DNA from 2 places in the Micromonospora luteifusca genome. Region 2 is predicted to be linked to the other one. Evidence: riboswitches for the same ligand, from Rfam matches in the RefSeq annotation. Region 2 holds a riboswitch; the other holds the start of a gene.
What was found. A riboswitch is a leader RNA that binds a small molecule or an ion and turns the genes downstream of it on or off. The one in region 2 is predicted to bind thiamine pyrophosphate.
Positions count from the first base shown of each region.

Region 1: another riboswitch for thiamine pyrophosphate. It lies ahead of thiE (thiamine phosphate synthase); the one in region 2 lies ahead of JOD64_RS07440 (ECF transporter S component).

Region 1 is NZ_JAFBBP010000001.1:2,417,285-2,431,401, reverse strand. Features, by position in the region: gene JOD64_RS10595 (class I SAM-dependent methyltransferase) at 1-522, shown strand, start outside; gene JOD64_RS10590 (ABC-F family ATP-binding cassette domain-containing protein) at 564-2,243, shown strand; gene JOD64_RS10585 (nucleotidyltransferase domain-containing protein) at 2,240-3,040, shown strand; gene JOD64_RS10580 (aldo/keto reductase) at 3,078-4,040, shown strand; gene JOD64_RS10575 (hypothetical protein) at 4,159-4,698, opposite strand; gene JOD64_RS10570 (ThuA domain-containing protein) at 4,770-10,610, opposite strand; TPP riboswitch at 10,923-11,032, shown strand; gene thiE (thiamine phosphate synthase) at 11,027-11,653, shown strand; gene thiO (glycine oxidase ThiO) at 11,647-12,807, shown strand; gene thiS (sulfur carrier protein ThiS) at 12,798-12,998, shown strand; gene JOD64_RS10550 (thiazole synthase) at 12,995-13,774, shown strand; gene JOD64_RS10545 (thiamine phosphate synthase) at 13,771-14,117, shown strand, end outside.
Region 2 is NZ_JAFBBP010000001.1:1,739,405-1,753,521, forward strand. Features, by position in the region: gene JOD64_RS07395 (ArsR/SmtB family transcription factor) at 1-103, shown strand, start outside; gene JOD64_RS07400 (Fur family transcriptional regulator) at 100-498, shown strand; gene JOD64_RS07405 (hypothetical protein) at 662-1,270, shown strand; gene JOD64_RS07410 (hypothetical protein) at 1,280-1,447, shown strand; gene JOD64_RS07415 (acyl-CoA dehydrogenase family protein) at 1,469-3,475, opposite strand; gene JOD64_RS07420 (DUF6328 family protein) at 3,593-4,096, opposite strand; gene JOD64_RS07425 (sugar isomerase domain-containing protein) at 4,308-5,057, opposite strand; gene JOD64_RS07430 (AAC(3) family N-acetyltransferase) at 5,054-5,860, opposite strand; gene JOD64_RS07435 (alpha/beta fold hydrolase) at 5,890-6,720, opposite strand; TPP riboswitch at 6,828-6,932, shown strand; gene JOD64_RS07440 (ECF transporter S component) at 7,009-7,602, shown strand; gene JOD64_RS07445 (ABC transporter ATP-binding protein) at 7,732-9,228, shown strand; gene JOD64_RS07450 (energy-coupling factor transporter transmembrane component T family protein) at 9,225-10,025, shown strand; gene JOD64_RS07455 (hypothetical protein) at 10,750-11,184, opposite strand; gene JOD64_RS07460 (MTH1187 family thiamine-binding protein) at 11,476-11,772, shown strand; gene gnd (NADP-dependent phosphogluconate dehydrogenase) at 11,886-13,328, shown strand; gene JOD64_RS07470 (pirin family protein) at 13,465-14,117, opposite strand, start outside.

The sequences.
Region 1 (14,117 bases), 680 kb from region 2:
TACCGGCTCGTCTCGGCCGGCGGCGTCTTCTCCGCCAGCCGTCTCGACCCGGGCACCGCCGTACTCCTGCGCAAGGCCGACCTACCGGCCGCCGACACCGTCGGTGACCTGCTCGACCTCGGCTGCGGGTTCGGGCCGATCGCGTGCGTGCTGGCCGACCTGGCACCCGCGACCACGGTCTGGGCGGTCGACGTCAACAGCCGGGCCCGCGAGCTGACCGCCGCCAACGCGGCCCGGATCGACGCCGCCGACCGGGTCCGGGTCCGCGCGCCCGACGACGTGCCGGCCGACACCCGGTTCGCCCAGCTCTGGTCCAACCCACCCATCCGCATTGGCAAGGACGAGCTGCACGAACTGCTGCTGCGCTGGCTGCCCCGGCTCGCCCCGGACGGCGTCGGCTGGCTGGTCGTCGCCCGGCACCTCGGCGGCGACTCGCTGCAGCGCTGGCTCACCGAGCACAGCTGGCAGGTCGAGCGGTACGCCAGCCAGAAGGGCTTCCGGGTGCTGCGAGTCACCCGGTAATTGGATGTCCCTCCCGGCCCTTGCTGGGGCAGGATCCCGGCGTGGGATACGTGGACGTGGCAGCGGTCGGGCACATCCTGCCCGACGGTCGGGAACTCTTCGCCGACGTGTCGTTCCGGGTCGGTGAGGGCAGCAAGGTCGCCCTCGTCGGGCCGAACGGCGCGGGAAAGACCACGCTGCTGCGGATGGTCGCCGGTGACCTGCCGGTGCGTACCGGCGTCGTCGCGCGGGCCGGCGGGCTGGGTGTGATGCGCCAGTTCATCGGCATGATCGGCGATGAGTCGACGCTCGCCGACCTGGCGTTGTCGCTGGCCCCGCCGTCACTACGCGACGCCGGCCGGCGGCTCGGTGAGACCGAGGCGGCCATGCGGGCGGCCGAGGCCCACGGCAAGTTCAGCAACGCCGCGGGCAAGGCCCAGCTGGCGTACGCCGACGCGCTGGGCGCCTGGGGCGAGGCCGGCGGGTACGACGCCGAGGTGCTCTTCGACACCGTCGCGACAATCGTGCTCGACCTGACCTGGGACGCCGTGCGGGACCGACCGGTGCGCACCCTCTCCGGCGGCCAGCAGAAGCGCTTCGCGTTGGAGTTGCTGTTGCGCGGCCCGGACGAGGTGCTGCTGCTCGACGAGCCGGACAACTTCCTCGACGTGCCCGGCAAGCGCTGGCTGGAGGCGCGACTGCGCGAGTCGACCAAGTCGGTGCTCTACGTCTCGCACGACCGCGAGTTGCTGGCCCAGAGCGCCGACCGGGTGGTGGCCGTCGAGGGTGGCAGCGCCTGGGTGCACCCGGGCGGTTTCGCCAGCTGGCACTCCGCCCGGGTGGCCCGGCACGCCCGCCTCGACGAGCTGCGTCGACGCTGGGACGAGGAGCACCAGAAGCTGCGCGAGCTGATGCTGATGTACAAGCAGAAGGCCGCGTACAACGACGGGTTGGCCTCGCGCTACCAGGCCGCGCAGACCCGGCTGCGCAAGTTCGAGGAGGCCGGACCGCCACCCGTACCCCCGAAGGACCAGGACATCCGGATGCGGCTGAGTGGCGGGCGGACCGGCAAGCGCGCGGTCATCTGCGAGCAGCTGGAGCTCGACGGCCTGACCTTTCCCTTCGACCTGGAGATCTGGTACGGCGATCGGGTGGCGGTGCTCGGTGCCAACGGCACCGGCAAGTCGCATTTCCTGCGGCTGCTGGCCCGGGGCGGCACCGACCCGGACCCGGCGAACGGGCCGGTCGACGGGGCGGGCGCGCTCGCCCCGGTGGTCCACGACGGTGTGGCCCGGCTGGGTGCCCGGGTCCGCCCCGGGCACTTCTCGCAGACCCACGACCGGCCGGAACTGATGTCGAAGACGCTTGTCGAAATCCTCTGGCGGGGCGACGAGCACCGCACGGGGATGGACCGGCACGCGGCGATGGGAGTGCTCAGCCGTTACGAGTTGGCCGGTCAGGGCGACCAGCGCTTCGGCACGCTCTCCGGTGGTCAGCAGGCCCGTTTCCTGGTGCTGCTGCTGGAGCTGTCCGGGGCGACCCTGCTGCTGCTCGACGAGCCCACCGACAACCTCGACCTGGCCAGCGCGGAGGCCCTCGAAGCGGGCCTCACCGCGTTCGAGGGAACGGTGATCGCGGTCACCCACGACCGCTGGTTCACCCGCTCATTCGACAGGTTCGTGCTGTTCCGAGGCGACAGCGAGGTGGTGGAGACTCCGGAGCCGGTCTGGGACGTCGGGTGATCCCCGCCGACCTGCCCGACCGGCTCTGCGCCGTCGAGGGAGTGGTCGCCGTGGCGCTCGGTGGTAGCCGGGCGCGCGGTGAGCAGCGTCCGGACTCGGACTGGGATCTGGGTCTGTACTACCGGGGTGAGCTGGACGTACGGGCGCTGCGCGCGGTCGCCGTGACGGTTGCCGACGACACCGACGTCGCGCTCACCGCCCCGGGTGGCTGGGGTCCGTGGGTCGACGGCGGTGGTTGGCTGCGGGTCGGTGGAACGGCGGTGGACTGGATCTACCGGGACCTCGACCGGGTGCACCGCATCTGGACGGACTGCCGGACCGGGCGGTTCGAGGTCGGGGTGCAGGCCGGGCACCCACTCGGGTTCTACTCGTCGGCCTACGTCGGTGAGGTGGCGCTGTGTCAGGTGCTCGCGGATCCGACCGGCGAGCTGGCCCGGTTGAAGGAACAGGCCCGGGAGTATCCGCCCGCATTGGCCGATGCCCTGGTGGCGGGCGGTTGGGAGGCTGGGTTTCTGCTGGCCGGCGCGGCCAAGGCCAGCACCGCAGGGGACAGCGGGTACGTCGCCGGCTGCCTGTTCCGGGCGGTCGGGGTGCTCGCCCAGGTGCTGCACGCCCGAGCGGGCCGGTGGCTGGTCAACGAGAAGGGAATGATCGCCGCGGCGGGTCGGCTGCCCGGGGCCCCGCCGGACTTCGAGCGGCGGGCCCAGGCACTCCTCGGTGCCGTCGGCCGCAGCCCCGCCGAGCTGGCCGCCACCATCAGCGCAGCCCGCGAGCTGGTCTCAGAGGTGGTCGGTTGAGCCACCGCCGAGGTGGCCCGCACCAGGCCGGCATAGGGTGGATCTCGTGACTGACATGACCTATCGCCGGCTGGGCGACTCCGGGCTCGTGGTGTCCGTGGTCGGCATCGGCTGCAACAACTTCGGCCGGAAGCTCGACCTCGACGGCACCCGCGCGGTGGTGGACGCCGCTCTGGACGCCGGGATCACCCTGTTCGACACCGCCGACATCTACGGTGAGCCGCAGGGCGCCTCCGAGGAACTGCTCGGGCAGGCGCTCAAGGGACGCCGGGACGACGTGGTGGTGGCCACCAAGTTCGGTATGGACATGAACGGCCTGAACGGACCGGACTTCGGTGCGCGGGGTGCGCGGCGCTACATAGCCCGCGCCGTGGAGGCGTCGCTGCGTCGGCTGGGCACGGACCACATCGACCTCTACCAGATGCACGAGCCCGACCCGGGCACCCCGATCGACGAGACCCTCGCCGCCCTGGATGACCTGGTCCGCGACGGCAAGGTGCGATACCTGGGCAACTCGAACTTCGCCGGCTGGCAGATCGCCGACGCGGACTGGGTCGCCTCGTCCAACGGGCGGTCCCGCTTCATCAGCGCGCAGAACCACTACAGCCTGCTGGAGCGCTCGGTGGAGACCGAGGTCATCCCGGCCTGCGAGCGGTTCGGCCTTGGCATGCTGCCGTTCTTCCCGCTCGCCAACGGGCTGCTCACCGGCAAGTACAAGCGCTCGGGTCAGCCGCCGGCCGGCAGCCGGCTCTCCGGCGGTGGCCGGTACGCGGAGCGGCTCGCCGCAGCCGACTGGGACACCATCGAGGCGATCGAGGCGTACGCGGCCGAGCGGGGGCTGACCATGCTCCAGGTGGCGATCGGCGGGCTGGCCGCCCAGCCGGCGGTGACCTCGGTGATCGCCGGTGCCACCACCGCGGAGCAGGTACGCGCCAACGCCGCCGCCGGTACCTGGGAGCCGAGCGACGAGGACCTGGCGGCGCTGCGCGCCATCCTCTGAGCCCGCGACGGCGAGCGCCGTCGTTCCGTGCGGGTTGTCCGCTGAGCAGCGGGTTCGAGTCGCAGACGACTCGTGTCGATCAAAGCTCTGGCCTGGCGCGAAGCGCCAGGCCAGAGCTTCAGTTGTTCTCCTCAGCGGTGCGTCGGCGGCCGAGCAGGATGCCCACCCCCATCGCGACGGCGACGAGCGCGAGGCCGGCGGCCCCGACCGACCACCACCAGGTGAACCCCTCCCCACTGTCGCGGTTGGGCGTCGGCGAGGGCGTCGGCGATTGCCTCGGGGCCTGCGCCTGCGGCTTGGCCTGCACCACGGCGGTGGCCTCGCTCTGCAACGGAGCGGGGGACTTGACCGTCACCTTCCACTTGCCGCCGGAGAGCACCGGGCCGCTGCTGTAGAAGCCTTGGCCCTCGGGCTGAGGGTCCAGCTGCACCGGCCCGATCTGTTGCCCGTCCGGGCCGGTGGCGGTGAGGACCAACCGCACCACTTTGTCCAGCCGACGACCGTCGGTGTGGGTGGCCTGGATGGTGACCCCCTCGGCCCCGTCACCGGCCACCGTCAGCTTGAGTTTGTCGGCCTGAGCGGCCGCCGGGGCAGCGGAGAGCAGGGTCAGGGCCAGCCCGGCGAACACTGCGGCAAACACCTTGCGGATACCCGTCACGGGCCTCTCCTCATTACTGAAGGGGGAGGCCCCTCCCCGACGCCACGGCGTCGGGGAGGGGCCTCGTCGGATCAGAGCTGGCGACCGGGTGCGAGCCGGGTGGCATCGCCACCGAGCCGCCCGGTGCCCTTGATCGGTTCACCGTCGTTCGCCTTGACGCCGGCCTTGCTGGCCGTGCCGCCGAGCCGGACGATCATGGAGTCGGCGTCCCGGATCAGGACATCCCGGATCTCCGCCTCGGCCACCAGGGTGGCGTCGGCGGCGAGGTTCCGGAAGTCGGTCAGCTGCTTGATCGCCTTGTTGTCGTTGCCGGCCGCCTCTGCCTTGCGGGCCGCGTCCAGCTTCGCGGTCAGCTGCTTGTGCGCCTTGGCCGAGAGCCGCCCCGTCGCCTTGAACCGGTCCAGCAGGTTCTGCATGTCCCGGAACGAGGTGGTGACGAAGAAGCGGACCGCCGAGGTGGTCTCGTTGCCCGCCTTGTCGGTCGCGGTCACGGTCAGCTCGTGCAGGCCGAGCGGCAGCTCGTACATGGCCTGCAGAGTGCCGCTGGTGTACGTCTGGCCGTTCAACTTGCCGACCACGGTCGCGATGCCCGAGGTCGGGTCGACAGCCTGCCAGGACACCCGGACGTCCTGGCTGTCGCCGTAGAGCTGGCCGTCGGCGATCCCGGACACCAGCAGCGTCGGCTTGGTGCCGTCGATGCGCAGCACCGCCGACTTGAGCGTCTCGGCGTTGCCCGCCTTGTCGGTCGAGCGGAACAGCAGCTCGTGCTGCCCGTCACCGCTCACCTCGACCGGCGTCGAGTACGGCGTCCACGCGCCACCGTCCAGCGACCACTCCACCGTCTTGACGCCGGAACCGGCGTCGCTCGAGGTCAACACGACCGGGATCGTCCCGTCGTGCCAGCCGGCGTCGTTCGCCGGAGCGAACGTCGCCGAGGTCACCGGCGCCGTGGCGTCGATCTTGACCGAGACGGTCTTCGTCGACTCCACGTTGCCCGCCTCATCGGTCGAGCGGAACCGCAGCTCGTGCTCGCCATCCCCGGTGACCTCCACCGGTGCGGTGTAATCCGTCCAGGTGGTGGCACCGTCCAGCTGGTACGCCGTACCGGCGAGCCCGCTACCGCCGGCCTCGTCGGCAGCGGTGAGCGTGACCGTCACCGGCCCGGTGTACCACCCGTCGGTCGGGGTGCCGGAAACCGCCGCCGTGGTCACCGGCGCGGTCTCGTCGGCCACCTCCGTGCTGAGCCGGAAGTAGTCGAACGAGGCGGTCTTCGACGCCGTCTGGTTGGCACCGAGGGTGAACAGCCCGACCTTCGGGGTGGCCCCGACCGCGCTGTTGGTCAACGCCGTCAACGCGGTCCAGGTCGTCCCGTCGGCCGAGTACGACGCGGTGAACGTGTCACCGGTACGGGCCAGCCGCAGATGCCACACGGCACCGGTCAGGTTGGCCGCCTCCGGCTGCGGGTTCTGGACCACCCCGGCGATCTCGCTGCGGAACTCGATCCGCCGCGTCACCGCCTGGCCGGCCTGGTTGTCCGCGATGAAGTCGAACTTCAGGTAGTTGTCGTCGTCCGCCTGCACGAGCAGACCGGCCTGCTGGTACTGCTCGTTCAGCAGGCTGCCGTCGACCTTCGTCTCCAGGGTCCAGTCGCCGGACGGCGCGGTCTGGAGGATGAAGTTCTTCGGCCCGGTGTTGTCGGTGCCGTAGATGTCACCGTTGGGCACGTCGATGCGCAGCGAGCCATCGGTGACCCGGTAACCGGCCGGGTCCTCCCGCAGGATCGCGTCCCACCGGCACTTGTCCAACGTCGCGCCGGTGAACTCGTCCGACGGGTCGACCGGCCCAGCCGGGGCGTCCGGCGTCACCTGGAACGAGTCGAACGCGGCGTCCACCACCGGTGCCTCGGTGCCTCCGTTGAGCGCGAAGACCCCGATCCGCGGGTTCGTGATGCCGTCGAGCGCGGCCGATCGGCCGACCGGGGTGAAGGCCTGCCCGTCGGCCGAGACGGCCGCGGTCAGGTTCGTCCCGTCGCTGGTGATCCGCAGGTACACGGTGTCACCCGCCGGTGCGTTGGCGGCGTCGCCGGCCTCGTTGCGCGGCGTGCCGGCGGTCTCCCGGATGAACTCCACCCGCCGGCTGCCGTTGTACAGCAGGTCCAGCTTGGCGTAGTTGTCGTCGTCGCCGTACACCAGGACGCCAGCCTGCTGGTAGTTGGCCGTCACCGGCAGGGTGACCTTGGTGGTCATCTCCCAGGCGCCGGTCGGAGCCGCCTGGAGCACCAGGTTGGTGGCGTCGTTGCGAGCGCCGTAGAGGTCACCCACCGAGGTGGGCAGCCGCAGCGCGCCGCCAGTGAGCGAGTAGAGCTGGTTCTCCCGGACCACGCTGGTCCACCGGCCCTTGTCGAGGGTGTTGCCGTTGAAGTCGTCCGAACGCGCTCCGAAGCAGGACGTGTCCGGAGCGTTCACCCGCACCGGCACCGTGGCGTACGACTTGGCACCCTTGCTGTCGGTCACCGTGAGGGTGGCCGTGAAGGTGCCCGGGCTGGCGTAGGTGTGGCTGGCGTCCAGGGTGGTCGCCGTGCCTCCGTCACCGAAGTCCCAGGCGTACGTCAGCGGGGTGTTCCCGTCGGCGTCGGTGGCCGTGCCGTCGAAGGCGACGGTGACCGGCGCGGTGCCGGTCGCCGGGGTGGCCGTGGCGCTGACCGTCGGCGGCGCGTTCTCGGTGACACCGCGGCCGACGAAGTCCATCCAGTTGACGTTGAACAGCGAGCCCGTCCCGCCGTTCGGGTCGCGGGCCAGGAAGTACAGCGAACCGCTCGCGGCACCGGTGACCGGCGCGCTCACGTCCGTGTACGTCTGCCAGCCGCCCGTCGCCGGCACGGTGGCCGTGGCGACCACCGGTCCGTCAACCGCACCCGCGCGGACCTCGATCCGACCGCCAGCGGCGGCCGAGGCGGCCCGGAACCGGATCTCGGTGATGTTGGTCAGGTCCGCAGGGGCCACCGACCACCAGTCGCCGTCCTCGATGAACCCGATGTTCTGACCACCGCCGGCGGTGTCGGCGCCGGTCTCCCGCTGCACGCCGGCGTCTCCACCGCCGGTGCTCACCGGGGCGCGCCCGGTGGCGGTGAAGAACTCGGCCTGCTTCTGCTTCGGCTGCAGAACCTCGATCGACCGGCCGGTGAGCGAGGCGGAACCGCCCGCACCGCCCTCGTCGGTGTAGGTGGCCTCGAAGACCGCGAAGACGTTCGCCTCGGCGCCGTGCCCGGAGGCGAGCGACGTCTGGACGGTGCCGGTGCAGCCGGTGTGCTGCTCCAGCGGGTGGGCGTGCTCGTCGTGACCGAGCAGCACCTGCAACTGCACCTTGTCGCAGTCGACCTGCCCGTCCTCCGGGTCGGTCACCTTGATGGTGTAGCGGACCTGGTCACCCCAGTTGAAGAAGCCACCGTCCGGCGGGAACTCGATGGTCACCGTCGGCGCGGTGTTGCCCACGGTGATCGGCACGTTGGCCACCGCGGTACGGCCCTTCGGGTTGGTGACCGTGAGCTGGGCGGTGTAGTTGCCCGCCGTGGCGTAGGTGTGCGTCGGGTTCGCCTCGGTGGAGGTCTGCCCGTCACCGAACGTCCAGGCGTAGGTGAGCGTGCCACCGTCCGGATCCCGGGATCCGGAGCTGGAGAAGGTGACAGTCAACGGCGCCGCACCCGACGTCGGGGTGGCGGACGCCGCCGCGATCGGCGCGCGGTCACCAGCGATGTAGTCGATCCGGTAGATGCCCGAGTTGTCGTTGTTGCCGCCGAAGCCGCTGCCCCACTCGATCAGGTACAGGGCGCCGTCCGGGCCGAACTCGAAGTCCATCGGCCGGACCATGCTCATCCCGGTGAGCAACTGGTTGATGTCCACCAGCGACTTGCCGTCGGCGGTCACCTGCATCGTGTACATCTTGTTCTGGTTCCACTCGCCGAGCAGCGCCTTGCCGTCGTAGTACGCCGGCCACTTGCGGGTGGAGTTGAGGTCGGCGTCGTAGCGGTAGACCGGGCCGCCCATCGGGGCGCCACCGCCGCCGATCTCCGGGTAACGCGCGTCACCGGCGTACCCGTAGTCGACGGTCGCGGGAACGACCGGCGGGAGGTTGGTCAGGCCGGTGTTGTTGGGCGAGTTGTTCACCGGCGCGGCGCAGTCGAACTTCGCCCCGCTCGGACCGGACGGGAACGTGTAGTCGTTGTAGGCCTCGTTCGTCCCGGTGCAGTACGGCCAGCCGTAGTTGCCGGGGGTCACGATGTTCCACTCGACCAGGCCACGGGGGCCCCGGGTCGGGTTGTCCGCGTTGGCGTCCGGCCCGTAGTCCGCGACGTACAGCGTGTTGGTCTTCGGGTCGGTGCCGATCCGGAATGGGTTGCGGAAGCCCATCGCGTAGATCTCGGGACGGGTCTTCTCGGTGCCCGGCGCGAAGAGGTTGCCCGTCGGGACGGTGTACGTCCCGTCGTCCTCCGGGTGGATACGGATCACCTTGCCGCGCAGGTCGTTGGTGTTGGCCGAGGTGCGCTGCGAGTCGAAGTCCTGGCGGCCCGGCCGCTCGTCGATCGGCGAGTACGAGTTCGACTCGAACGGGTTGGTGTTGTCACCGGTGGCCAGGTAGAGGTTGCCGGCGCTGTCGAAGGTCATGCTGCCGCCAGCGTGGCAGCAGGTGTTGCGCTGCGTGTCGACCCGCAGCACCTGCTTCTCGCTGGCCAGGTCGATCGTGTCGCCGGTCACCGTGAACCGGGACAGCAGGTTGCGGGTGACGCCGTCGTTCGGCGCGTAGTAGAGGTACACCCACTTGTTGGTGGCGAAGTCCGGGTCGAGCCGGATGCCGATCAGACCGTCCTCGTTGCCGGTGAAGACGTCCAGGTCGACGGCGGTGACGGTGCTGCCGGTGTCCGGCTTCACGATCTGCACGCGACCGTCGCGCTCGATGTAGAAGACGCGCCCGTCGGGGGCGATGTCCAACTCCATCGGGTTGCTGGTGTTGCTGTCCAGCGCGACCTTCTCGAAGTTGGAGGTCTTCGAGGCGCCGCAGTCCGCGTCCACCATACCGGCCGCGGTCTGGATGCCGCCGAGCAGGTGGGAGAGGAACTCGGGCTCGGCGTACGACTCCCGGGTGTGTCCACCACCGGTGTACCAGGAGCGGCCGCCGTCGAAGTCCTGGCACCAGGCGGTCGGGTGGTCGGCGCCCATCGCCCCGGCGCCCGGGGTGTAGCTCTTCTCGTCCAGGCTCGCCAGCACGTGCACGTCGGGCCGCGGGTTGGTCTGGAAGTTGTACCACTCGTCGAAGCGGGACCAGCGGTCCGGCAGCGTGGCGGTGGACGGGTGGGCGTGGTCCTCCACCTTGACCGTGGCCTGCTGGTTGGCCGGGTGGTTGGCGAAGTACGCGCCGACCAGGTCGCCGTACCAGGCCCAGCTGTACTCGGTGTCCGATGCGGCGTGGATGCCGACGTAGCCGCCGCCGGCCTTCACGTAGCGCTCGAATGCCGCCTGCTGGTCGGCGTTGAGCACGTCACCGGTGGTGGAAAGCCAGATCACCGCCTTGTACTTCGCGAGGTTGGCGTCGCTGAATGCGGCGCCGTCCTCGGAACTGTCCACGGTGAATCCGTTGGCGGCACCGAGTTGTTGGATGGCGGCGATGCCGGTGGGGATGGAGTCGTGCCGGAAGCCGGCGGTCTTGGAGAAGACCAGGACGGAGTAGGGATCGTCGGCGGCCTTCGCTACCTTCGGCGCCGCCTGGGTGACCGGGGCGGCGGCTGGTGCTTCTCGTGGGGGGACCTGCGTGGCCGTCGGTGCCGCCTGGGCGGGCGCACCGAACAGCGTCGTCGAGGCGAGAGCTAGGGAGATGAAGGTCGCGGTGATGGGTAAGCGGGCACGACGAGAACGGGACACGCCGCCTCCTGTGTCGTAGTGACAGAGCTCGCGGGAGTCGGCTCGCCGAACGCCCTCCCAGATGGAGTCGGCGGTTACACCGTGCCAGGATGCCCCGCCGACATTTTGTCGAATCGCTGAACAAATTAATTCGGCTGTCTCAATGTCCGGCAAGATGCCGGCGGGTAACGGTTCGGTAACGGCGGGCGACATTCCGAACAGGACCGCACGAAACGGCCCATCGATTTCGCTCGTTGCCACGGCGGTCCGGCTGACCAGTCGCCGCCGAGACCTCGCCTTGGCAGACCGGCGGATCTGTCGTACGGTGACACGCAAGTAACCCACGGGAGCCCGGTGTACCGGGCTGAGAGGGGGGCTGACAGCCCCCGACCGTTGAACCTGATCCGGGTAATGCCGGCGCAGGGAGGAGCGTTGCCGTGCCGTCCCTAGGACGACTGCATCTGATCACCGACACCCGACCCGGGCGGGACCCGCTCACTGTGGTCCGGGCCGCCCTCACGGCGGCCCGCGCGGACCTGGTGGTGCAGGTCCGGGTCGAGGATTCCGCCACCGACCGCGAGGCGTACGACCTGGCCCGGCGGGTGCTGGCGCTCTGCGCGCCGTACCAGGCGACCTGCCTGGTCAACGACAGGTTGCACGTGGCGCTGGCGGTGGGCGCCGCCGGCGGGCACGTCGGAGCCGACGACCTGCCGGTCGCCGCCGCCCGCCGGGTGCTCGGCCCGACCGGGGTGCTCGGAGCCACCGCTCGCGCGCCGGGACCAGCGACCTCGGCCGTCGCGGCGGGAGCCAGCTACCTGGGTGTCGGACCGTGCCACCCCACCAGCACCAAGTCCGGCCTGCCGGACCCCATCGGAGCCGCGGGGGTACGCGCTGTCGTCGACGCCGTCGACGTACCGGTCATCGCGATCGGGGGAGTGACCGCAGCCCGGGTGCCGGCGCTGCGGGCCGCCGGGGCGTACGGGGTGGCGGTGGTCGGTGCGGTGTCCGGCGCCGCCGACCCGGCGCGGGCGACCGCCGAACTGATCGAGGCCCTGACGTGCTGACCGGCCGGTCGGAGTCAGCGCCGTCGAGCGACCGGGTCCGGCCGGACGTGGCGGTGGTGGGGGCCGGGCCGATCGGGCTGGCGATCGCCTGGCGCTGCGCCGCCCGAGGACTGCGGGTGGTGGTGCACGATCCGGCACCCGGCTCGGGGGCGTCGGCGGTGGCCGCCGGCATGCTCGCCCCGGTCGCCGAGGCGTACTTCGGTGAGCGGCAGTTGACCGAGCTGCTGCTGGCGTCCGCCGCCCGCTGGGCGACGTTCGCCGCCGAGCTGACCGAAGCGACCGGCGCCGACATCGGCTACCGGACCGAGGGCACCCTGATGGTCGGGCTGACCGGCGACGACCTGGCCGAGGCGGGGCGGCTCTGGGCGTACCAGCAGGGGTTGGGTCTGCCCGTGACCCTGCTGCGCCCCACCGAGCTGCGCGACCGCGAGCCGGCGCTCGCCCCGCGGGTGCGCGGCGGCGCGCTCGCGCCCACCGACCACCAGGTCGACCCCCGGTTGCTGCTGCCGGCGCTGCGCACGGCCGCGCAGCGGGCCGGCGCGGTGCTCGTGCCGCAAGCCGTCCGGGCCGTGTCCGATCTGGACGCCCGGGTCACCGTGGTCGCCGCCGGCTGTGGGGCCGCCGCACTCACCGGCCTGCCCGTCCGACCGGTGAAAGGCCAGATCCTCCGGCTCCGCGCGCCCGATGGCGTCGCGCCGGGCTTCCGGCACGTGATCCGGGGGTACGCCGACGGCGAGCCCGTCTACCTGGTGCCCCGAGCCGACGGCGAGGTCGTGCTCGGCGCGACGGTCGAGGAACGGTCCGACACCACGGTCACCGCCGGCGCCGTGCAACGCCTGCTCCGCGCCGGCGTCGACCTGCTGCCCGAGTTGGCCGAGTACGACCTGGTCGAAGCGGTCGCCGGGCTGCGCCCGGGCACCCCGGACAACGCACCGATCCTCGGGCCACTGCCCGGCCGGCCGGACGTCCTGGCCGCCACCGGGCACCACCGACACGGCGTCGTGCTCACCCCGATCACCGCCGACCTGATCACCGACCTGGTGCTCACCGGCGTACCCGATCCGCTGCTCGCTCCCTTCCTGCCGGACCGGTTCGTCGGCGCGGCCGACGGTGGCGCACCTGAACCGACGATGGTGGGGGACCTGTGGAGTTGACGGTGAACGGGGCTGGGCGCAGCGTCCCCGGCGGTGCGTCGGTGGCGGACCTGGTCCGCGACGTCGTGCCTCAGCAACGTGGGGTGGCGGTCGCGGTGAACGGTGAGGTGGTGCCCCGCGCCGGCTGGACGACCACGGCGCTGCGCGACGGTGACCGGGTCGAGGTGCTCACCGCGGCGCAGGGCGGGTGAGCGGGGTGCCATTCGAGTTGGGTGGGGAGACGTTCACCTCGCGGCTGATCCTCGGCACCGGCGGCGCCGCGAACCTGCAGGTGCTGGAGCAGGCGATCCGGGCGTCCGGCACCGAGCTGGTCACCCTGGCGCTGCGCCGGGTGGGCACGGCGCCGGGCTCCTCCGGCGGGCTGCTGGAGCTGCTGGACCGGTGCGGGGTACGGCTGCTGCCGAACACGGCCGGCTGCCACACCGCGACCGAGGCGGTGAAGGTGGCCCGACTGGCCCGGGACGCGTTCGACACCGATTGGATCAAGCTGGAGGTGATCGGCGACGAGCGGACGCTGCTGCCCGACGGGGTGGAACTGCTCCGCGCCGCCGAGGAGTTGGTCGCCGATGGTTTCACCGTGCTGCCGTACACCAGTGACGACCCGGTGCTCGCCCGCCGGCTCGCCGACGTGGGCTGTGCCGCGGTGATGCCGGCCGGCTCGCCGATCGGTTCGGGGCTCGGCATCGGCAACCCGCACCACATCCGGCTCATCCGCCAGGGTGTCGACGTGCCGGTGATCCTCGATGCCGGCATCGGCACCGCCTCCGACGCCGCCCTGGCCATGGAGTTGGGCTGCGACGCAGTGCTGCTGGCCAGCGCCGTCACCCGAGCCGCCGACCCGGTGGCGATGGCCACCGCGATGCGGTACGCGGTGGAGGCCGGCCGCCTGGCGGCCAGCGCCGGCCGGATCGCCCGCCGTTTCCACGCCCTCCCCTCCACCTCCGATGAGGGAAGACCCGACCTGTGACCCCGCCGTCCGGTGTTGTCGTGTTGACCGACCGGCTTGTCGCGCGGGGCGGGCTCGCCCGGGTCGTGGCGGGGGCGGTGGCCGGGGGAGTGCGCTGGGTGGTGCTGCGGGAGAAGGACCTGCCCCGCACCGAGCGCGCCGCCCTCGCCACCGACCTGCGCGCGATCCTCGCCGAGGTCGACGGAACCCTCATCGTGGCCGGCCCCGACCCGCTCGACGGCGATGCCGTCCACCTGCCGGCCGCCGGCCCGTACCCGCCGCCGCCCCACCGGCTGGTCGGCCGCTCCTGCCACAACGACACGGAACTGGACCGCCTGACCACCGAGCACTACGCCACCATCTC
Region 2 (14,117 bases):
GCGGGGTTCGCGTCGAGGTCGGGAGATCGCCTACAGCCTGGTCGACGAGCACGTCGCGCACATCGTGGCGGACGCGGTCAGCCACGCGGGGGAGGGATCATGAGCGAGAGCAGCGCCGCGGTGCGCAACACCCGGCAGCGCTCCGCAGTGAGCGCGCTGCTGGCCGAGATGGAAGGCTTCCACAGCGCCCAGGACCTGCACGCGATGCTGCGCCAGCGCGGCGATCGGGTCGGCCTGACCACCGTCTACCGCACCCTGCAGGGGCTGGCCGACGCGGGCGAGATCGACGTGATGCGTCCGCCGGGTGGCGAGCACCTCTACCGCCGGTGCAGCGAGGGGCACCACCACCACCTGGTCTGCCGGGCCTGCGGGCGGACGGTCGAGGTGGCCGGGCCGGCCGTGGAGAGCTGGGCCGACCGGGTCGCCGCGCAGCACGGCTACACCGACGTCAGCCACACCATGGAGATCTTCGGCACCTGCCCGGCCTGCTCACGTTGACCGACCTCAGGCACGTGGCAGACCTTCAGTTCAGGCCGGTCCAACCGGTAGGCAGCGAAGCTGCCCTGCTCGCCTGCGTCGCCGTGCCGCGGGCCGGATCGCCCCGGCCGGGCCACTGAACGACGGGTGTCGGGCCGAGGCCGTTCGTGCAACGCTGTCCGGCGTGAAAATCTATGCCGATCGGTTTCCCGCCGCCGCCCGCCAGTTGCTCACCGACCTGCTCGTCGTCGCCTGGGTGTACGTGGCGATCCGCGGCGCGCTCTGGCTGCACGACCTGGTGCAGAAGCTCGCCGTACCCGGGCAGAAGCTGGAAGGTGCCGGCACCGGGCTCGCCGACAACCTGGGCGACGCCGGCCGGAAGGTCGGGCGGGTACCGCTGGTCGGCGACGAGTTGACCGCGCCCTTCCAACGCGCCTCCGATGCCGCCCGGTCGCTCGCCGACGCCGGCCGCGACCAGCAGCACATGGTCGACCAGCTCGCCCTCGCCCTCACCATCGCCGTGCTGATCTTTCCGTTGGGCCTGGTGCTCTTCGGTTGGCTGCCACTGCGGGTCCGGTGGATGCGCCGCGCCGGGTCGGCCGCGAAGCTGGCTGCCGTCCCGGCCGGCCGGGACCTGCTCGCCCTGCGCGCGCTGGTCAGTCAGCCACTGGGCCGGCTGAACCGGATCGCCCCGGACGTCGCCGAGGCGTGGCGGCGCGGCGACGACGAGACGATCGACGCGCTGGCCACGCTGGAGCTGCGTCAACTCGGCGTACGCGGTCGAGGCCGCTAAGGTCTTCGGGTGTTCTACTTCCTGATCGTCATCGCCGTCCTGCTGCTCGGCTACGCCGCCGTCCTGGTCTCCTTCGTGCGCCGGGGCAAGAAGATCCCGCCCGCGGCGTACCTGGGTCTGGCCGCGCTCAACGGCCTGATCCTGGCGGCGGTGCTGGCCTGGGCGGTCGCCCGCTGACACCTGGTGTGCGGCGGTCGATCACGACTTGGGTGGGATGCGGCGGCGGACGTCCTCGGCGGTGGACGGGCCGGGTGACCAGCGGGCCACCCAGGGCAACTCGTCGGACGGGGTGATCACGCCCTCCTCCAGGCCCGCGTAGCGGCCGGCGAGAATCCGCTTCGCGGCGGCGGTGTCGACCGAGTCGGTGTTGTCCCAGAGTGCCGTGAACAGGGCATCCACCCGCACCCGCGCCTGCCGGCAGAACAGGTCGGCCAGCTCGACATTTTCCGGTCGGCTGTCCCGTTCGGCGGAAGCCCGCACGCAGACCGCGGACATCGCGAACAACTCGGCGCCGATGTCCACCACACGGCCGAGGAACGCCTGCTTACGCTCCATCTTTCCCTGCCAGCGGGACATCGCGTAGAACGTCGACCGGGCCAGCTTGCGCGACGACCGCTCCACCTGTCGCAGGTGCCCGGCGAGCGGCCCGAACTCCGCGTACGCCGAAGGGCTCTGCCCCCGACCCACGGCCAGCGTGGGCAGCCACTTCGCGTAGAAGGCGCCGGCTCGGGCACCGGCCCGCGCCTTGCGACCCAGCCCGGCCTCGGGGTCGATGATGTCGCCGGCCACCGACAGGTGGGCGTCGACCGCCTCGCGGGCGATCAGCAGATGCATGATCTCGGTGGAGCCTTCGAAGATCCGATTGATCCGCAGGTCGCGCAGCACCTGCTCGACGTTGGCCGGGCGTTCGCCGCGGGCGGCCAACGAGTCGGCCGTCTCGTAGCCGCGCCCGCCCCGGATCTGGATCAGCTCGTCGGCGATCTTCCAGGCCATCTCGCTGGCGTACAGCTTGACCAGGGCCGCCTCGATCCGGATGTCGTTACGGTCGTCGTCGGCGAGCAGGCAGCAGAGGTCGAGCATGGTCTCCATGCCGTACGTGGTGGCGGCGATGAAGGAGAGCTTCTGCGCGACCGCCTCGTGCTCGCCCACCGGTCGGCCCCACTGGACCCGGTCGGCGGCCCACCCCCGGGCCACGTTCAACGACCACTTGCCGGCGCCCACGCACATCGCCGGGAGCGAGAGCCGGCCGGTGTTCAGCGTGGTCAGGGCGATCTTCAGCCCTTTGCCCTCGCCGCCGATGACGTTCTCGGCGGGCACGAACACGTCGTGGAAGCGGGTGAGGCTGTTTTCCAGGCCACGCAGGCCGACGAACTCGTTGCGCCGCTCGACGGTGATGCCCGCGCTGTCGCCGTCCACCACGAACGCGGTGATTCCACCCCGGCGGCCCTGGGTGGCCGGCACCCGGGCCATCACCACCAGCAGGGTGGCCACGATGCCGTTGGTGGCCCAGAGTTTCACCCCGTTGAGCCGGTAACCGGTGCCGTCCTCGGTCGGCTCGGCGATGGTGGCCAGCCGGGCCGGGTCGGAGCCGACGTCCGGCTCGGTGAGCAGGAACGCGGACACCTCGCCGGCGGCGAGTCGGGGCAGGAAGCGCTGCTTCTGCTCGGCGGTGCCGAACATCTTCAGCGGCTGCGGCACCCCGATCGACTGGTGCGCCGAGAGCAGCGCGCCGATGGCCGGGCTGACCGAGCCGGCCAGCATCAGCGCCCGGCAGTAATGCAGGTTGCTCAGCCCGAGCCCGCCGTACTTCCGGTCGATCTTCATGCCGAACGCGCCGAGGTCGGCGAGGCCGTGGAAGACCGAGTCCGGAATGGACGCGTCGCGTTCGATGGCCGCGCCGTCCACCTCGGAGTTGAGGAAGGTGCGGAACCGGCCTAGGAACTCCTCGGCGCGGGCCACGTCGTCCGGGTCGGACTGCGGCCACGGGTCGATCAGGTCCAGCCGGAACCGGCCGAGGAACAACTCTTTGCCGAAGCTGGGTCGGTCCCAGGTGGACTCGCGAGCGGCTTCGGCGACCCGCCGGGCCTCCTTCTCCGACACCTGCCCGGACTCCGCCAGCAACGGTGCCGCGGCGCCGGCGGTGTCGGGGGTGATATCGGAATCGGGGCCGTCCGGTGCTGGTCGGCCGTCCTTCGTCGTGGTCACGGCTGCCCCCTCAAACCTTGGTGCGGCTGCTCGGCATGCGCCCTCCACGCAACGCTACCCCCGGGTGTTACCCAGGGGTAGCGTTGCGTGAAGATCTGCTTCCCCCGCTCGCCCCGATCAGTGACCGGCCGTCGCGTCCGGGTCGTCGTCCTCGTCGTCGATGTCGTCCTCACCCCAGTTGCGCCGGGCGAACGGCAGGGCCACCCAGAACGTGAGGAACCAGATTCCGGCCAGGGCGCTGAGCACGAAGGCGATCGGCCGGTCCAGCACGAAGTCGGTGATCAGCAGCACCGCGCTGACCATCGCGATCAGCATGAAGGCGAGGCCGCCGGTGGCCATCCGGTGCGCGAAACGGACCAGCTCCGGCTTGCGCCCCTGCCGGAACAGCGCCCGGTGGAACGCCACCGGCGAAATGATCAGTGCGGTGGCAGCCGCCGCCGCGAGCAACGCCACGATGTAGACATCGCGCTGGAACTCCGTGGTCTCGGTGAACCCGTTACTGAACGGCAGGGTGAGCAGGAAGGCAAAGAGGATCTGCACGCCGGTCTGGGCGACCCGCAACTCCTGCAGCAGGTCGGCGAAGTTGCGCTGCCAGCGCTGCTTCTCGGTCTCCTTGGACACGCGCTACCTCCGGTGCGACGCTACTGCCGGCGGTCCCGCCCGCCGGCAGCAACGCCAATGCCCCACCCGGCCGAGCGCGAAACAGCTTCACGACATCTGCCGTTCATCTCGACGACGCAGGTCGACCGCAGCAGCCCCTGGTCGCCGTCCGGCACCAGCGGAAAGCCCGCCGAGCCGTGGCCGGCGACCGGGAGCACCGCGCCAGCGGGCGTCAGGACCCGCGTCGGATCCGACCCGCGTACCGGGCTTCCAGCTCGTTGTTGTGGGCGTCGCCGTCCGGGATGTTCGCCGACAGGTAGACCGGCGGCCGCTCCCCCGCCGCCAGCAACCGCGCCACCACCTCCACGGTGATCTGCTGAGCCAGCAGCGCGGCGGTGATCGAGGAAACCGCGCCGACCGCGCCACCGCCGGGCAGCGGCAACGTCGCGTCACCGTACGGCGCACCGTTGTCGAGCACCACGTCGGCGAGGTCGCCCAGCTTGCGTCCGGACGGGTGGCGGGAGGTCATCCGGCCGGAGTGCTGCGCCGAGGTGATCGCTACCAGAGCGTGGCCGCGCTCCTTCACCAGCATGGCGAACTCCACCATCGCGCCGTTGACCCCGGAGTTCGAGGCGAGCACGAAGACGTCGGTGGGCCGCACCGGGGCCAGCTCGTAGAGGCGGTGCGCGACCTCCGGGTCCCGTTCCAACATCGGACCGAGCCGCTCGGCCGGTTCGCCACCGATCAGCACCAGGTCGCGGAGCGCGATCCGGTTGGTCGGCACCAGACCGCCCGCCCGGCCGGCGATCTCCATCGCGAGCGCCTCCGAATGCCCGGTGCCGAACGCGTGCACCACGCCGTCGGCGCGCACAGCCTCGGCGATCAGGTCGGCGGCCCGCCCCACCGCCTCCCGCTGACCGGCGGCCACCCGCCCGATCGTCTCGGTCACCACGGCCAGATAGTCCTCGGCACTCACCGTCATGCGTCCTCCGTCGTCCGGTTGCGGGCCAGCCAGCGCACCGCGAAGTCGACCGCCGCCCGCTGGCGCATCAACCTGCCGGTCCCGGCGCCGACCGGTCCGGTGCGAACCGCCCCGGTGGCCTCCAGGTCCCTGCCCAACGCGTCGAAGTCGTCCGCGTCGAGCCGTACGTCCTGCCACCACACCCATTCGCGACCACCGTCGCCGGTACGCGCCGCGGCGCCCACCTGCTCACGGGGCGAACCGGAGCAGCGATATTCGGCCAGGTGCAGCGAGGTGCTCACGGAGTGGTCCACGCCCAGCAGCAACACGTCGGCGTCCAGGTCGTAGAGCCGGGCCAGCGGCGAGCCCTCACCGAGCATGTCGCCCAGGGTGTGCCCGGCCACCACCTGCTCGGCGGCCGGCCCGAGCGCGGCGAACGACACGTGCGGATGCGAACTGCGCATGGCGCCGGGCCAGCCGCGAACCGTCTCGGCGAGCACCCCCATGAACCGGCTCGGCGTGACCACCGGGTCGAAGCCTGGCATCTCGGCGCGGATCAGCGGCCACCAGTCCGCCGGCACCGGCGGGTTGCGCCACCCCGCGGGGTCGCTGTTGTCCGGCGTGTGGGTGGGCACCACGATCGTGCCGTCGGGGCCGAGCGCGTCGCGCAGGGCGAGCACCACCGCGTGCGGCCCGCCGCAGACGAATCCCAGCGGACGCAGCGCGGCGTGCACCAGCAGCGTCGCGCCGGGGCGTACGCCCAGCACCCGCAGCTGCGCGGCGACCGAACGCCGAGTGCCCGGCCTGCCGGCGTCCGCCGTCACGATGGCCCTCCCTCGCTGACCGGCACGGCTCAGGCCGTTCCGCCGGCTCGGGCCAGGATCGCCTCGGCGAGCGGGCCGGGCGCCGTGTCCGGGATCCAGTGACTCACCCCGGGCAACTGCACGAAGCGGTATTCACCTGTGACGTTCGCCGCGCACGCCTCGGCGGCGGTCCGGCCGATGGCGACGTCCCGATCACTCCAGACGTACGTGGTGGGAATCGCGACCGGGCCGACGCCGGCCAGGTCGGCGCGGGACATCGCCCGGTACCAGTTCAGCGCGGCGGTGAGGGCCCCCGGCTCGCGCATCGGGTCGGCGTAGCGGTCCACCCGGGGCGCGTCGCCCACCCCGCCGAGCAGCTTGCGCAGCGCGGTCGCGTGCCACGCCAGCAGCACCTTCTCGGCCTTGTCCGGTTTACGGAACAGCGCAATGTACGACGAGCGGGCCTTCTGCTGAGTGTCGTTGGCCAGGGCCTGCGCCATGGCCGCCGGATGTGGCACGGACACCGCGGTCAGCGTGCGGACCCGATCCGGGTGCCCGGCGGCGACCGCCCACGCCACGACCGCGCCCCAGTCGTGGCCGACCAGGTGGACGGCGTCCAGCCCGAGAGCGTCGAGCACCGCCACCACGTCGGCGGCCAGCTCGGGGATGCGGTAGTCGGCCACCCCGGTCGGCCGGGCGCCCGGCGAGTAGCCGCGCTGGTCCAGCGCGTACGTGCGCAGCCCGGCCGCGTGCAGCGTCGGCACGACGTCGTCCCATTCGCCGCTGTGCTGCGGGAAGCCGTGCAGCAGCAGAGCGGGTACGCCGTCCGGCGGACCGCCGGCGGTTACCTCGAACGTGAGACCTCGCGCGTCGACCCGCATGATCGGAGCGTACCCAGCCGACGGCGAGCCGGTCGCTCCCCGCAGGTCAGGCGGATGCCCTGCTGGGCTGTCGGCCCAGGTCGGTGTTAGCGTCAGCGAGACAACTTCACATCCGACAGGGGAGCGCACAGCGCTGAGAGTGCGGGCACGCCCGCAGACCCTCGAACCTGATCTGGGTAATGCCAGCGCAGGGAGTTCGGTCGACCTCCAGCCGCGCCGTACGTCCGGTGCCACCGGACGCGCGGCGTGCGTCTTCTCCTGGTTCGCAGTCAGAACTGGGAGCAACACATGAAATCCACCACCGACACCAGCCGCTGGCGGACCATCGACATCGTGGTCGCCTCGGTGATCGCGGTCGCCTTCGGCGTCATCTTCTGGGCGTGGGGCCTGGTCTGGAGCGCCACCGAAGGTGCGTTCGCCTTCTTCCCGCCGGCGCAGACACTGCTCTACGGCGTCTGGCTGATGCCGGCCGTGATCGGCGGTCTGGTCATCCGCAAGCCCGGCGCCGCGCTCTACTGCGAGACGGTGGCCGCGGTCCTCTCCGCACTGCTGGGCAGCCAGTGGGCCGGCACGGTCATCCCGCAGGGCATCGTGCAGGGCATCGGCGCCGAGCTGGCGTTCGCCGCCTTCCGGTACCGGTCGTTCCGCCTGCCGACCGCGATGCTTGCCGGCGCGCTGACGGGCCTCAGCGCCGCGCTGTTCGACTTCTTCGTCTGGAACGTCGACTACGCGCTGACCGACTACCGCATCCCGTACGCGCTGCTCACCATCGTCAGCGCCACCGTGATCGCTGGCGTCGGCGGCTGGCTGCTGACCCGGGCCCTGGCCAACACGGGAGTCCTGGACCGCTTCCCGGTAGCCCAGGACCGCGCACTCATCTGACCACCGCTGTCGACCGCGTTGATCAAGAAGTTTGCGTTCAACGAGACGCGACTTTCTGACGCAAACCTCTTGATCAACAGGTGAAATGTGGGGCGGCCCGAGGCTCGGACGGGAGAGGGGGTGGGGTTGGTGGGCGGGGTTTTGCTGCGGGGGTTTGGGTGGCGGCACGCTGGGCGGCGCGCGTGGGCTCTGCGCGGGGTTGACCTGCGGGTTGAGGCTGGGGAGCGGGTTCTGCTGCTCGGGCCGTCGGGGGCCGGCAAGAGCACCCTGCTCAGCGCGCTGGCCGGGCTGCTGCCCGAGGACTCCGGCGAGCAGGAGGGCCTCGTCGAGATCGACGGGCTCGACCCGCGCAAGGGACGGGAACGGGTCGGCATCGTCTTCCAGGACCCGGAGACCCAACTGGTCATGGCGCGCTGCGGCGACGACGTCGCGTTCGGGCTGGAGAACCGAGGGGTACCGACCGACGAGATCTGGCCCCGCGTGGACGAAGCGCTGCACCGCGTCGGCTTCCCGTACCCCCGCGACCGCAACACCGCCGCGCTCTCCGGCGGCGAACAACAACGCCTCGCCCTGGCCGGCGCGCTGGCCCTGCGCCCCGAGTTGCTGCTGCTCGACGAACCAACCGCCAACCTCGATCCGGCCGGAGCCGACCTGGTCCGACAGGCGGTGGCCCGTGCACTCGACGCCGACACCACGCTGATCCTGGTCGAGCACCGGGTCGCCGAGGCACTGCCGCTGGTCGACCGGGTGGTCGTCCTGGAGCCCGGCGGCGGGGTCCGCGCCGACGGCACGCCCGAGGCCGTCTTCGCCGCACACGGTGCCGCCCTGGCCGCCGAGGGGGTCTGGGTGCCCGGTCACCCCATCGCGCCCCGGCCGGCCACCGCCGCGCCCGGGGACCTCCTGCTCACCGCCGACCGGCTCGGCCTGCCACCCCGGCTGGGCTCCACCGACCTGGCGGTACGCGCCGGCGAGGCACTCGCCGTACGCGGACCCAACGGCGCCGGCAAGTCCACCCTGGCGTTGCTGCTCGGCGGTCTGCTCCGGCCCGGCACCGGGCGGGTCACCGCATCCGCCGAACTGGCCGGCACGGACCACCGCACTCCCCCGCACCGCTGGCGGGCCCCCGCGCTGGCCCGCCGGATCGGGTCGGTCTTCCAGGATCCGGAACACCAGTTCGTCACCAGCACCGTCTTCGACGAGCTGGCGCTGGGCCCACGCCGGACCGGTCAACCCGAGGCGGCCGTCAAGGAAACAGTGGCCGGGCTGCTGGAACGGCTGCGACTGGCCGCGCTCGCCGCCGCCAACCCGTACACCCTCTCCGGTGGTGAGGCGCGGCGGCTGAGCGTGGCGACCGCCCTGGCCACCGCGCCACGTCTGCTGATCTGCGACGAACCCACCTTCGGTCAGGACCGGCGGACCTGGCGGGAGCTGGTCGACCTCTTCGCCGACCTGCGCGACGCCGGGCACGGCGTGGTCGCGGTTACCCATGACGCGGACTTCGTCGCCGCGCTCGCCGACCGCACCGTCACCCTCCAACGGGCCGCGACCAGCGACGGCCCGGCCGACCCGGCAGGTGATCGGGCAGGCCGGCCGGCGATCCAGCCTGGCCGGGACGACATCCGATGATCAGCATCGAGCCGGTCGCGGCGCCCGGTGCGCCGCTGGCCCGCCGCAACCCGGTGGCGAAGGTGGCCGCTGCGCTGGTCTTCTCGTTCACCCTGCTGGCCACCCTGGACCCGGTCGCCCCGGCGATCGCCATCGCGCTCGAACTCGCCGTGCTGCCGCTGTTCGGCATCGGCTACCGGGTGCTGGCCCGGCGGGCCATGCCACTGCTGCTCAGTGCCGCCGGCATCCTGGTCACCCTGGTGCTCTTCGCCGCCGACCGGTCCGGCCGGGTCCTCCTCGACGCCGGCCCGGTGCTGGTGACCACCGGCGTGCTGCTCACCGCGCTCGGCCTGGTGCTGCGGGTCTTCGCGGTGGCCCTGCCCGGTGTGATCGTGTTTGCGACCACCGACCCCACCGACCTGGCCGACGCACTGATTCAGAACGCGAAGGCACCGGCCCGCTTCGCCATCGGGGCGTTGGCCGCGTTCCGGCTGGTGCCGCTGCTCGGCCAGGAGTGGCAGATGATCAGCATGGCCCGACGCGCGCGAGGCGTCGACGCCGGACGCAACCCGTTCGCGAAGCTGCGACTGTTCGCCTCCACCGCGTTCGCACTGCTGGTCGGGGCGATCCGCCGGGGCACCCGCCTCGCCGTCGCGATGGACGCGCGCGGCTTCGACGCCGGCACACCCCGGACCGTCGCCCGCCGCCAGCGCTTCACCCGGGCCGACGCCCTCCTCATCGCCGGGGCGGTCGTGCTGGCCGGTGCCGCCCTGACGACAAGCGTCCTCCTAGGCACCTTCCGCCCCCTAATCAGCTAACCCTCCCGCCCCGACTCCCCGGCCTCTGACCACCGCGCCGGCCCGGTGACCACCGCCCCGGCCCGGAGCCTGATTCCCCGCCCCGGCCCCGGCCCGGCGCCTGACCCTCACCCCTGGGCCTCCGACCCCCGACCCCCGACCCGGCCCGGCGCCTGACCCTCACCCCTGGGCCTCCGACCCCCGACCCCCGGCCCGGCCCGGCCCGGCCCGGCGCCTGACCCTCGCCCCGGACCCCGGACCCCGGACCCGGCCCCGGCCCCGGCCCCGGCGATCTTGCACTTGCTGTCGTCGCATATCCGGCATAGGGCGCGCACGACCTGCGCCGACCGCCGATTCCGCCGCCACGGCGACCTCGCCAGCGCACCGAATCACCCATACGGGACGAATCGACGGCGTGGTGGCTCCGCGCGGTGAGCGTCCGGGCGTGATCGACTCCATGTCGCCGACATTGCGGTATCCGAGAGGCGGGATGCCGCCACATCGGCGACATGGAGTCGATCATGTCCGAGTCCGGTTCGGGCCGCAGGGGTCCCTCCCCCTCTCGCCGAGACAATCGGACGTCGGCGTCAGAAACTGCAAGATCGGCGGGGCAAGGGCGGCAGGGCAGGGGCGGCAGGGCGGGGCGGCGGGGCGGGCAGGGCGGCGGGGCGGGGCGGGGCGGATGGTGGGTGGGTGGGTGGGTGGTGGGTGGGTGGGTGGTGGGTGGGTGGGTGAGTGGGTTGGTTTAGCTGCGGCGGAAGGCGTAGCGGCGCGGCTGACCGGCTCGCTGACTCTTGCCTCCGGCGGAGCGGCCTCCGCCGGTCTGCGGCGGTCCGGCCTTCGGTGCCGCCGGCCGCCCGGCGGTCAACGACGGATCGACCACCGGGGGCACGTCCAACGCTGTCGGCACGTGGATCAGCGGGGGTACGACCAACGCGTCGTCCATCGAGGGCACATCGACCTCCACCGGCACGTCGCTCGTCGGCACGTCGACCGGCAGGGTCGACTCGACCGGACGAGTCGGTAGAGCCGGCACCGGTAGAGCCTGCAGAGCCGAGGCAGCCGGTAGAGCCGATGCAGCCGGCCCCACCGCCAAGGCGGGGAGCGAGCCGCGCTCAATCGTCGGGTCGGTGCCGAGCGGGGTCTTACGGGACTTCTTCGGGTTGCGCCTGGCGGGCATCCGGGCCTCCTTCGGTGCCGACCGTCACGGCCGGTCCCGCGCTCCGGCGGTCGGTCGGATCGGCTGGTGACCGTCGCGGCGCGACGGTCGAACGGGAGAGGATCTGCTCACCGGGGTCGGGCACAGCCAGCACCGCCGAACTGCGGGTGGGATGCGGGACGCCCGGGAGCGCACGGACCGCGACGCGGGGCGGCGGGCCGGCTCGGAGAAGGGGCGTCAGTTGCGCATGTCCGCACACTATCGGCTCGTCGTACGTCTGCGCAGCCGGTTTTTCCTGGCACCATCAGCGGCATGCTGATCGCGTTCTCGGTAACTCCGCTCGGTGTCGGTGAGTCCGTCGGTGACCTGGTCGCCGAGGCGGTGCGGGTGGTCCGCGACTGCGGCCTGCCCAACCGCACCGATGCCATGTTCACCACCATCGAGGGTGAGTGGGACGAGGTGATGGCGGTCGTCAAGCGGGCTGTCGACGTGGTCGCCGCGCAGGCGCCCCGGGTGAGTGTGGTGCTCAAGGCCGACATCCGACCGGGGGTGACCGACGCGCTCACTGCGAAGGTGGCGCACGTGGAGGATCGACTGGCCCAGGGCTGAGCGCCACCGGCCGGTGACCGACAGTCGACGACATGCCCGTACCGCCGCTCACCACGATACGGTCGCAGCACAGCAGCAGCACACCAGCACGACGGCGAAAGGTGGCGGCACGGATGGCTGAACAGGCGACGGCGCAGATCGGTGTGACCGGGTTGGCGGTGATGGGCCGAAACCTGGCCCGCAACCTGGCCCGCAACGGCTTCACGGTGGCAGTGCACAACCGCTCGCCGGAGCGCACTCGCAGTCTGGTCGCCGAGCATGGCGACGAGGGCACGTTCGTGCCGGGCGAGACGATGGCCGAGTTCGTGGCGTCGCTGGAACGGCCCCGCGCGGTGATCGTGATGGTCAAGGCGGGCGCTCCCACCGATGCGGTGATCGACGAGTTGGTGCCGCTGCTGGAGGAGGGCGACATCATCGTCGACTGTGGCAACGCGCATTTCGCCGACACCCGCCGTCGGGAGGAGGCGCTGCGCACGCAGGGGCTGCACTTCAGCGGCACCGGCGTTTCGGGTGGTGAGGAGGGTGCGCTGCTGGGGCCGAGCATCATGCCCGGCGGCTCCACCGAGTCGTACGCGAAGCTCGGGCCGATGTTCGAGAAGATCGCCGCCCAGGTGGACGGTGTGCCGTGCTGCAGGCACATCGGGCCGGACGGCGCCGGGCACTTCGTCAAGATGGTGCACAACGGCATCGAGTACGCCGACATGCAGCTCATCGCCGAGGCGTACGACCTGCTTCGGGCCGGTCTGGGCGCGGATCCAGCGGAGATCGCGGAGATCTTCCGCGACTGGAACAACGGCGAGTTGGAGTCGTTCCTCATCGAGATCACGGCCGACGTGCTCGCGCACACCGACGCGGCGACCGGCCGCTCGTTCGTCGACATCGTGCAGGACCGGGCCGAGCAGAAGGGCACCGGCCGGTGGACCGTGCAGAGTGCACTGGACCTGGGTATTCCGATCACCGGGATCGCCGAGGCGACCTTCGCCCGCTCGCTCTCCGGGCACGTCGACCAGCGGGAGGCCGCGCGGCGGGCGTTCCCGGACGCGGGTGAGAAGTGGCAGGTCGCGGACCGGAACGCCTTCGTCGAGGACGTTCGCCGCGCGCTGCTCGCCTCCAAGATCGTCGCGTACGCGCAGGGTTTCGACCACATTCGCGCCGGCAGCCAGGAGTACGACTGGGACATCGACCTGGGAGGCATGGCGACGATCTGGCGGGGCGGCTGCATCATCCGCGCCCGCTTCCTGGACCGGATCCGCGAGGCGTACGACGAACAGCCCGACCTGCCGACGCTGCTGGTGGCGCCGTACTTCGCCGAGGCGGTCGGCGCTGGCGTGCCGAGCTGGCGGCGGGTGGTGGCCGACGCGGCCCGGGCCGGTGTGCCGACGCCCGCGTTCTCGTCGTCGCTGGCGTACTTTGACGCGCTGCGCGCCGAGCGGCTGCCCGCCGCGCTGATCCAGGGCCTGCGGGACAACTTCGGTGCGCACACCTACCAGCGGGTGGACCGCGAGGGCTCGTTCCACACCACCTGGGCCGGCGACCGCACCGAGTCGCCTGCGTAGCCGGGAACTGGTGCCCCGCGCCGCCGTGATCGTGCCCGACCCTGGATGTAGTGGTCTGCCCCGGCGGGGAGGCCACTACATCCATGTTCGGGCGAGATCACGGCGGCGCCGGGGCCGCTTCTGGCGCGGGTAAGCGTCAGGCGACGGTGGCGTGCATCTCCCAGACGAGGATCTCGGCTGGTTCGTCGGCGGTGACCCGCCGGCCGCCGGTCCTGGTGAGCCGGGCCGCGTCGCCGGTGCCGAGCGGGCCGCTGTCCTCCAGGATCACCGTGCCGTTGGGCACATACAGGTGCACGAAGGGCGCGTCGGGGATGGTGACCTCGTCGCCGGGGGCGAGACGGGCGGCGTGCAGAGTCGCGTACCGGTTGCGGATCCGAATCGCCGACGCCCCGTCGTAGCGGTCCATCCCGGAGGCGATCGGCACCAGGCCGCCACGGAGCAGCTCGTCCTCGATCTCCAGCTGTTCGTAACCGGGGTCGACGCCCTCCTCGTCGGGGAGCACCCACATCTGCACGAAGTGGACCGGGTCGGTGTGCGGCTCCTGGTTGTTGAGCCGCCAGGCGTCGTTCTTCTCGGAGTGCAGAATGCCGGTGCCGGCGCTCATCCGCTGGGCCAGGCCCGGGTAGATCACCCCGGAGTGCCCGGTGGAGTCCTGATGCACCAGGGAGCCGCGCAGCACCCAGGTGATGATCTCCATGTCCTGGTGCGGGTGGGTTTCGAAGCCGGCCCCCGGGTGCACCACGTCGTCGTTGTTGACCAGCAGCAGACCGTGGTGGGTGTTGGCCGGGT